DNA from 3 places in the Protaetiibacter intestinalis genome. Region 3 is predicted to be linked to each of the others. Evidence: predicted binding sites of a transcription regulator. Region 3 holds the regulator's gene; each other region holds the start of a gene.
The links. Region 3 encodes HrcA, which represses chaperone genes, less so after heat shock. Its sites were predicted from a motif close to TTNGCACTCGNNNNNNNCGAGTGCNAA; they were not measured.

Region 1 (3,270 bases), 760 kb from region 3:
GTCAAGCAGACGCTCAGCATCGTCTCGTTCGTGCTCGGCATCGCCGGCGTCGTGTTCTCGTTCATCTACGGCCTCGGCCTCATCCCCGGCATCATCGCCGTCGTGTTGGGCTTCCGGGCGAAGAAGAGCGAGCCCGCCGCGCCGAAGTGGATGTCGCTCACCGGCATCATCACGGGTTTCGTCGCGATCGGCATCAGCCTGATCGCGGGCCTCATCACGATCGTCGCCATCGTCAGCTACTTCGCGCTGATCAACCAGTATGGCTCGTACTACAGCAACTGAGTCCTCTCGGCTGCAAGGGGGGCGGGGTGCACGGCATCCCGCCCCTTCTGCATCCGCGGGGTCAGACGCGGTCGGCGAGGATCGCCGCGCGTCGTCCCGCGATGCGGGTCAGCACGAGCGTCGCCGCATCCGGGCCCCGCAGCGCCAGCCGCGTGCGCAGGGCGGCGGGGTCGACGTCGACCCCGCGCTTCTTGATCTCGAGCGTGCCGATGCCCCGCTCGCGCAGCGCGGCCTTCAGCCGACGCTCGTCGACGGGCAGCTCCTCGCGCACGCGGAACGCCTGCCCGAACGGCGTCGCGGGCTCCGTGTCGGCCGTCACCCAGGCGATCGTGGGGTCGAGCATCCGGCCGTCGACGCGACGTGCGAGCTCGCCGATGAGCCGCGCGCGGATGACGGCCCCGTCGGGTTCGAGCAGGAACGCGCCGAGTTCGCCGGGATCCGCGTCGGGGGCGGGTCCGGATGCCGTGAGCTCGGCCGACCCTCCGGCGCCGAGCAGCAGCGCGGCGCGGCCGACCCCCTCGCGGGCGAGCGCGCCCGACCAGACCACGAGCTCGACGACCTCCCGGTCGACAGACACCCACTGCGCCTCGCCGCCCTCCGGCAGCAGGGCGTGGTCGAGCGCGGGGCCGAGCTTGACGCCCGCGGGCTTCGCGGCCGCGCGCGCGAACACGGCGTCGAGCGCCGGCGACCAGTCGGCGGGGTCCGCCTGGCGTCGCCCACCCGCCCGGCGGGCGGGGTCGAACCACAGGGCGTCCACGTCGGCGGGCTCCTCGGCGAGCGCGTCGCCCCGCACGACGCGCGCGTCCGGGAACGGGGCGAGGTTGTAGGCGGCGATCGCGGCGGTGACCTCGTCGCGCTCGACCGCGACCACCCGCATCCCGAGCCCCGCGAAGGCGAGCGCGTCGGCGCCGATGCCGCAGCCGAGGTCGGCGACGGATGCCAGCCCGGCGCGGGCGAAGCGCCCCGCGTGCTGCGCCGCCACCGGCAGGCGGGTGGCCTGCTCCAAGCCGTCGGGGGTGAACAGCATCCGTTCCGCGAAGTCGCCGAACTTGGTGCGCGCCCGGGTGCGCAGCCGCGCCTGGGTGAGCACGGCCGCCACGAGCGCGGGGGAGTGGCCGGCGGCCCGCAGCCGCGAGACGATGCGCACGACATCCGCATCCGCCGCGACCGTGCCCACCTCGTCGAGCAGCCGCAGCCCCTCGGGCGACAGCAGCGCGCGCAGCTCCTCCGGCGTCATCCCCTCACGTTATCCGTCAAACGCTGCAGCGCTCGGCCCGCCGCTGCGGTGATGACCGGCGCGCCGGGGGAGCCGCTGCAGCGTTTGACAGAGTCATCCCGGCTGGCAGTCGGATTGAATGAGTGCTAACGGGGGCCTATAGTTGTCCTGGCACTCTCGAACGGAGTGTGCCAAACCTGAGTCTTCAGAAAGAGGTCACACGTGTCGGTCTCCATCAAGCCGCTCGAGGATCGCATCGTCATCAAGCAGGTCGAGGCAGAGCAGGTCACCGCGTCGGGTCTGGTCATCCCGGACACCGCCAAGGAGAAGCCGCAGGAGGGCGAGGTCGTGGCCGTGGGCCCCGGTCGCATCGACGACAACGGCAACCGCGTTCCGCTCGACGTCGCCGTCGGCGACAAGGTGCTGTACTCCAAGTACGGCGGCACCGAGGTCAAGTTCGGTGGCGAGGAGTTCCTCGTGCTCTCGGCCCGCGACGTGCTCGCGGTCGTCGTGCGCTGAACCACGACATCCTGCCGGAAGGCCCCGAGGCTCTGCCATCGGGGCCTTCCGCGTCTGCGGGGCACGTTCCGCGCGGCTAGCCTCGTGAGGTGACCCGCCCCGCACCCGCCCCCTCCCGCGTCGGAGGTCAGGGCGCCGGCCTCGCCTACGCGATCTCGGCCTACGGGCTCTGGGGGTTCCTCCCCGGCTTCTTCCTGCTGCTGGCCCCCGCGAGCCCCTGGGAGATCGTCGCCTTCCGCATCCTGATGTCGCTGGGCTTCTGCGCCCTGCTGCTCACCCTCACGCGCGGTTGGCGCGGCTTCATCGGGCTCTCGCGGCAGTGGCGGGTGCTCGGGATGATGGCGCTCGCGGGCGTGCTCATCTACGTCAACTGGCAGGTCTTCGTGCTCGCGACGCTCGGCGGGCACGTCGTCGAGGGCGCGCTCGGCTACTTCATCAACCCGATCATCACGGTCGCCCTCGGCGTCGTGGTGCTGCGCGAGCGGCTGCGTCCGCTGCAGTGGGCCGCCGTCGGCATCTCGGTGCTCGCGATCGTCGTGATCGCCGTCGGCTACGGCGCCTTCCCGTGGATCGCCCTCGCCCTCGCGCTGTCGTTCGGCTTCTACGGCTTCATCAAGAAGCGGGTCGGGGCCCAGGTGGATGCCGTGAGCGGGCTCACGCTCGAGACGGCCTGGCTCACCCCCGTCGCGATCGTGCAGCTGCTCGTGACGGGCGCGACCGTCGGCCTCACCTTCGGGAACGCGGGCCCCGTGCACGCCGCGCTCATGATCGCGACGGGCGTCATCACGGCCACCCCGCTGCTGCTGTTCGCGGCCGCCGCGCGCCGCCTGCCGCTCGTCGCGCTCGGCCTCACCCAGTACCTCGCGCCCGTGCTGCAGTTCCTCACCGGGGTGCTGCTGCTGCACGAGCCCATGCCGACGGGGCGCTGGATCGGCTTCGGCCTCGTCTGGCTCGCCCTCGTGCTGCTGACGGTCGACATGCTGCGCGCGGCGCGGTCCGGCCGCCGCGCCTCCCTCCCCACCGCCTGACGTCGCGGTAGGGTCACGGCGACACGTCGACCAGGAAGGACCCCGGATGCCGCGCGCGCTCCCGCCCCGCACCCGCCGAGCATCCCTGCTCGCCGCGGCCGCCGCATCCGTGCTGCTCGCGGGCTGCACCGCCGTCGCCCCCATGCCCACCCCCACCCCGACGCCGACCGAGACGGTCGCGCCGAGCGGCGACGGGGTGCTGCGCATCGGCACCCTCTTCCCGAC
Region 2 (3,270 bases), 640 kb from region 3:
CGATGTTTAATCTGCGTTGAATCTTTCCGCCGAGGGCTCATTTGGCGCCCCTCGCGCCGGAACGGCCCCGCCGTGCTCGCTACCATCGCCGATGTGCCGCCCGACACCGGGTGGGGCGGCGCGGGTTCAGCAGCAGGGAGCAACACGATGACCAACGGCACCGTCAAGTGGTTCAACGCCGAAAAGGGTTTCGGCTTCATCACCGTGGAGGGCGGCGGTCAGGATGTCTTCGTGCACTACTCGGCGATCGACATGCCCGGCTACAAGGTGCTGGAGGAAGGCCAGGCGGTGACCTTCGAGGTCGGCACCGGCGCCAAGGGCCCCCAGGCCGAGTCGGTGCGTCCGGTCTGAGCCGGACGCGCCGCAGATGGCCCGGTCCGGGCGGACCGGCCGCCCTAGCATGACCCCATGCAGCTGAGGGGGCGCCGCGGTCTCGCGGGCGCGGTGTTGGTCGCGCTCGCCGCCGTGTCGGCGGGCTGCACGGCCCAGACGCCGACCCCCACCCCGACGCCCAGCCCCACGCCGGAATACGTCTCCGACTACGAGACGCCCGCGCCGATCGTCATCGCGCCGCTCACGGGCGTCGTCGTCGACGACCCGGCGAGCCTCGCCCACCCCTCGCTCGCCGCGAAGATCGACAACCACTGGGACGCCCGACCGCAGGTGGGACTCGAGCAGACCGACCTCGTCTTCGAGGAGCTCGTCGAGGGCGGCCTCACCCGCTACGTCGCCGTGTGGCACTCGCACGTGCCGGCCGAGATCGGGCCCATCCGCTCGATCCGTCCGATGGATCCGGACATCATCTCGCCCTTCGGGGGCATCGTCGCCTACTCGGGCGGCCAGCTGCGCTTCGTCGCGCTCATGCAGCAGACGAACGTGTACAACGCCATCCACGGTCAGAAGGACACCGCGGATGTCATGTACCGCACGAAGAACAAGGCGGCGCCGCACAACGTGATCGTGAAGGCGCCCGAGCTCATCGCGATGCACGCCGAGCTCGCGCCGCCGCCGCAGCAGTACTCCTACGCCGACCGGGCCGAGCAGGCGACGGCTGCGCGGGAGGGTGCCCCGACGCAGGGCGTCGACCTCGTGCTCGGCGGCTCCGCGCATCCGTCCTGGCGGTGGGATGCCGCCTCGGCGAAGTGGCTGCGCTTCCAGGACGGCGACGTCGACCTCGACTCGAACGGCGGGCAGCTCTCGGCGGCGAACGTCGTGATCGTGCGCGTGCCGATCTCCAACGACGGCGGTGTGCCGAAGACGGAGCTCATCGGCGGGGGCGAGGCCTGGGTGCTGTCGGGCGGCGGGATCTCGCATGCGAGCTGGTCGAAGTCCGACCGCACCGCGCCCATCCGCCTGCTCGACGACACCGGTGCGGTCATCCGCCTGGCGCCCGGCAACAGCTGGTTCGAGCTCGTCCCGAACTCCGGCTCGGTCACCCAGCTGCCCGCCGCGTAGCCGCGCGCCGAGCCCGTCACGCCGCCCGCGAACACGGGCGTCGTCGGCTTGCACTCGTCCTGACCGAGTGCCAGACTGATCCTTGGCACTCGTCATCTGCGAGTGCCAAATCACTGTGGATCAAGAGGGACGACACTTACCCATGGCTAAGATCATTGCTTTCGACGAGGAAGCCCGCCGCGGCCTCGAGCGCGGCCTCAACACGCTGGCGGACGCCGTGAAGGTCACGCTCGGACCGCGCGGCCGCAACGTGGTGCTCGAGAAGAAGTGGGGCGCTCCCACCATCACGAACGACGGCGTCTCCATCGCCAAGGAGATCGAGCTCGACGACCCGTACGAGAAGATCGGCGCGGAGCTCGTCAAGGAGGTCGCCAAGAAGACCGACGACGTCGCGGGCGACGGCACCACGACCTCCGTCGTGCTCGCCCAGGCGCTCGTGCGCGAGGGCCTGCGCAACGTCGCGGCCGGCGCCGACCCCATCAGCCTCAAGCGCGGCATCGAGAAGGCCGTGCAGGCCGTCGAGGCCGAGCTGCGCGGCAACGCCAAGGAGGTCGAGACCAAGGAGGAGATCGCGGCGACCGCGTCCATCTCCGCCGCCGACCCCGAGATCGGCGAGCTCATCGCCGAGGCCATCGACAAGGTGGGCAAGGAGGGCGTCGTCACCGTCGAGGAGTCGAACACCTTCGGCACCACGCTCGAGCTCACCGAGGGCATGCGCTTCGACAAGGGCTACCTGTCGGCGTACTTCGTGACCGACCCGGAGCGTCAGGAGGCGGTCTTCGAAGACCCGTACATCCTGATCGTCAACGGCAAGATCTCGAACATCAAGGACCTGCTCCCGATCGTCGACAAGGTGATCCAGGCCGGCCGCCAGCTGCTCATCATCGCCGAGGACGTCGACGGCGAGGCGCTCGCGACGCTCGTCGTGAACAAGATCCGCGGCATCTTCAAGTCGGTCGCCGTGAAGGCCCCCGGCTTCGGCGACCGCCGCAAGGCGCAGCTGGCCGACATCGCCATCCTCACGGGCGGCGAGGTCATCAGCGAGGAGCTCGGGCTCAAGCTCGAGAACGCCACGCTCGACCAGCTCGGTCAGGCGCGCAAGGTCATCGTCACCAAGGACGAGACCACGATCGTCGAGGGTTCCGGTTCGGCCGACCAGATCGCCGGTCGCGTGAAGCAGATCCGTCAGGAGATCGAGAACACCGACTCCGACTACGACCGCGAGAAGCTCCAGGAGCGCCTCGCCAAGCTCGCCGGCGGCGTCGCCGTCATCAAGGCGGGTGCGGCCACCGAGGTCGAGCTCAAGGAGCGCAAGCACCGCATCGAGGACGCCGTGCGCAACGCGAAGGCCGCCGTCGAGGAGGGCATCGTCGCCGGTGGTGGCGTCGCGCTCATCCAGGCCGGCAAGACCGCGTTCGAGAAGCTCGAGCTCTCGGGTGACGAGGCCACCGGCGCGAACATCGTGAAGGTCGCCATCGACGCTCCGCTCAAGCAGATCGCCCTCAACGCGGGCCTCGAGCCCGGCGTGGTCGTCGACCGCGTGCGCAACCTGCCCTCGGGCCAGGGCCTCAACGCCGCCACGGGCGAGTACGTCGACATGCTGGCCGCCGGCATCAACGACCCGGTGAAGGTGACCCGTTCGGCGCTGCTCAACGCGGCCTCGATCGCGGGCCTGTTCCTCACCACCGAGGCCGTCGTCGCCGACAAGCCCGAGAAGGTCGCGGCCCCCGCCGGCGACCCCACGGGCGGTATGGATTTCTGATCCAGCACAACGATCAGCGGGCGGCTCCCACAAGGAGCCGCCCGCTTTCGTGT
Region 3 (3,270 bases):
CACGAGGTAGGCGATGAGCGCGAGGAGCCACCCGACGCCGCTGCCGCTCAGCACGAGCGCGCCCACGTGGGTGAGCGTCGACCAGAGCCTCTCGTCGGCGGGGCTCATCGGCTGGGGAGCCTGCTGGTACGCGTCTGCGGGAGGGGGAGGTGTCGCGGTCATGTCGCCATTAAAGCAAGTGCGCCGGACCCGAGGGTCCGGCGCACCGTGCGCGTGCGGTCGACTACTTGATGAGTCGCAGTGCGAAGGGGTAGCGGTAGCTGCCGCCGCCGTTGACCTTCACGAAGCCGAGGATCGAGAAGACGATGTTGACGACCCAGAGCAGGAACGGGAGCCAGCTGAAGAGGCCCGCGATCGCCCAGGCGCCCGAGAAGGCGAGCGCCGCGGAGATGATCGTCGACAGGATGATCAGCACGACCCAGCCGATCACGAAGGTGATCTGCCAGTTCAGAGCCTCCTTGCCCTCGACGCTGGTCTTCGGGCCGCGCTCCTTGAAGACGAGCCAGATGATGAGGGCGGGCAGTGGGCCGAGGATGCCGCCGAGGTGGGCGAACGACGCCCACTGCTTGTCCTCCGCCTCGGTGAGCGGCGCCGCAGGCTGAGGCTGCGGAGCGGGCTGAGCGGGATCGGTCATGGTGGTGGTGCCTTTCTGTCGGTGAGCACGCTGAGGGGAGCACCCACACGCTACTGCGCCCGGTTCCGCGCGTGCAACGACCCGCCGAGGCGCCCGCGCGGTAGTATTGGCAGTCACGTACCCGGAGTGCCAGAGTCCGCACCGGCGCAGGGGATGGGTCCGATTCCTGCGGAAGGGTGGTGCTCATGGTCTCGGAGCGCAGTCTCGCCGTCCTGCGGGTCATCGTGCAGGACTACGTCTCCACGAGCGAACCCGTCGGGTCGAAGTCGATCGTCGACCGCCACTCCTTCGGCGTGTCGTCGGCCACCATCCGCAACGACATGGCGCAGCTCGAGGAGGACGGCCTCATCGCCGCGCCGCACACCTCGTCCGGACGCGTGCCGACCGACAAGGGCTACCGCGTGTTCGTCGACCAGCTCACCGAGCTGCGCCCGCTCAGCACCGCCCAGCGCACCGCGATCGAGAAGTTCCTCGGCGAGACGGGCGACCTCGACGAGGTGCTCGGCCGCACGGTCCGCCTGCTCTCCCAGCTCACGAGCACGGTCGCGCTCGCGCAGTACCCCTCCTTCGGCACCGCCCGCGTGCGGCACATCGAGCTCGTCGCCCTCGCGCCGAACCGCGTCATGACGGTGCTCATCACCGACACGGGGCGCGTCGAGCAGCACACCTCGGAGTCCGCCGCGGGCGGCGACCCCGAGCTGCTCGGGCGCCTGCGCGAGCTCGTCAACGCCCAGCTCGACGGCAAGGCGCTCGCGGATGCCGCCGCCGCGCTCCGCGGCATCCCGGAGCTCGTCGACCCCGCCGACCGCCCCGCCGCCGCCCCGCTCATCGCGGCGCTCTCCGAACAGGTGGCCGCCACCCGCCACGACCGGCTCGTGATGGCCGGAGCTGCGAACCTGGCCCGCACCGAACGCGACTTCACGGGATCCATCTACCCCGTGCTCGAGGCGATCGAGGAGCAGGTGACGATCCTGCGGCTGTTCGGCGAGATGACCCCGGACGACACGGGCGTCTCGGCGCGCATCGGCCGCGAGAACGACGACTTCGGGCTCGGCCAGACGAGCGTGCTCTCGAGCGGCTACGCGGCGCCCGGCGGTGCGGTCGCGCGTCTCGGCGTGCTCGGCCCCACCCGCATGGACTACTCGGGCAACATGGCGGCGGTCCGCGCGGTCGCCCGGTACCTGTCGCGCCTGCTCGGCGACGACGAGCAATGAAGAGGAAACGGTGACAGATCACTACGAGGTCCTGGGGGTGGAGCGCACCGCGTCGCCCGAGGAGATCAAGAAGGCCTACCGCAAGCTCGCGCGCGAGCTGCACCCGGACGTGAACCCGTCCGACGAGGCCGCCGAGCGCTTCAAGCTCGTCACCCACGCCTACGACGTGCTGAGCGATCCGGAGCAGCGCGAACGCTACGACCTGGGCGGCGCGGGCGGCATGGGCGGCGGCTTCGGCTTCGGCGACATCTTCGACAGCTTCTTCGGCGCGGCGCAGGGCCGCACGGCCGGACCCCGCTCGCGCACCGAACGCGGTCAGGATGCGCTGCTGCGCATCGAGATCGACCTCGACGAGGTGATCTTCGGCACCAAGCACGAGATCGAGATCGACACGGCTGTGCTGTGCGAGGCGTGCAAGGGCTCGTGCTGCTCGCCCGGCACCTCGATGGCCACGTGCGACATCTGCCGCGGCACGGGCCAGATCCAGCGCTCGGTGCGCTCGCTGCTCGGCAACGTCATGACCTCGAGCCCCTGCGGCACCTGCCGCGGCTACGGCACCATCATCCCGAGCCCGTGCACGACGTGCGCCGGCCAGGGCCGGGTGCGCGCCAAGCGCAAGGTCGCGGTCGACGTGCCGGCCGGTGTCGACACCGGGATGCGCCTGCACCTGCCCGCCGAGGGCGAGGCGGGCCCCGCGGGCGGCCCCAACGGCGACCTCTACCTCGAGGTCAAGGTGCGCCACCACGACATCTTCAGCCGCTCGGGCGACGACCTGCTCGCGACCCTCGAGGTGCAGATGACGGATGCCGTGCTCGGAGCCGAGGTCACGCTCGCCGCGCTCGACGGCGACGTGAAGATCGAGATCAAGCCGGGCACGCAGTCCGCCGACATCGTCACCGTCAAGGAGCGCGGCATCACGCGCCTGCGCGGCGGCGGTCGCGGCGACCTCAAGGTGGGCGTGCACGTGCAGACCCCCGTGCGCCTCAACTCGAGCGAGCTCGACCTCATCAAGCAGTTCGCCTCGAAGCGGCCGCCCGCGAAGCCGCAGTTCTCGAAGTTCCAGCAGGGCCTGTTCGCGAAGCTGCGCGACCGCTTCCTCGGCTGAGCGCCGCGTCCCGTCTCGAGGAGTCGGACTCCCGTTTCAAGGAGTCGGCCCACCCATCTCAAGGAGTTCGCGCGGCGAGGGCGCCTCATCCGCCACATCGGGCAACACCTGTCCCACCGGATCCTTGAGATGGGACGCTCGAGTCCTTGGAACGGGATGACCGCACCCGTGCGAGAGTGGAGCCCGTGGCGCACCTGTACCTGACCCCGGAGCTCGCGGATGCGCGCGTCGGCGCGCGCGTCGAGGTGACGGGGGAGGAGGCGCGCCACGCCCTGCAGGTGTCGCGCATCCGTCCGGGTGAGCGGATCGCGGTGGGC

Region 1: a site for HrcA is predicted at 1,622-1,648, ahead of groES (co-chaperone GroES). Genes of this name have one in related genera too.
Region 2: a site for HrcA is predicted at 1,538-1,564, ahead of groL (chaperonin GroEL). Genes of this name have one in related genera too.

The regions. Positions count from the first base shown of each region.
Region 1 is NZ_CP032630.1:840,945-844,214, reverse strand. It holds gene D7I47_RS14720 (hypothetical protein) at 1-282, shown strand, start outside; gene D7I47_RS04085 (class I SAM-dependent methyltransferase) at 344-1,519, opposite strand; gene groES (co-chaperone GroES) at 1,721-2,017, shown strand; gene rarD (EamA family transporter RarD) at 2,107-3,045, shown strand; gene D7I47_RS04070 (ABC transporter substrate-binding protein) at 3,092-3,270, shown strand, end outside.
Region 2 is NZ_CP032630.1:719,063-722,332, reverse strand. It holds gene D7I47_RS03500 (cold-shock protein) at 148-351, shown strand; gene D7I47_RS03495 (DUF3048 domain-containing protein) at 409-1,455, shown strand; gene groL (chaperonin GroEL) at 1,598-3,217, shown strand.
Region 3 is NZ_CP032630.1:81,654-84,923, reverse strand. It holds gene D7I47_RS00440 (DUF4870 domain-containing protein) at 1-162, opposite strand, end outside; gene D7I47_RS00435 (DUF4870 domain-containing protein) at 224-634, opposite strand; gene hrcA (heat-inducible transcriptional repressor HrcA) at 820-1,848, shown strand; gene dnaJ (molecular chaperone DnaJ) at 1,859-2,953, shown strand; gene D7I47_RS00420 (16S rRNA (uracil(1498)-N(3))-methyltransferase) at 3,139-3,270, shown strand, end outside.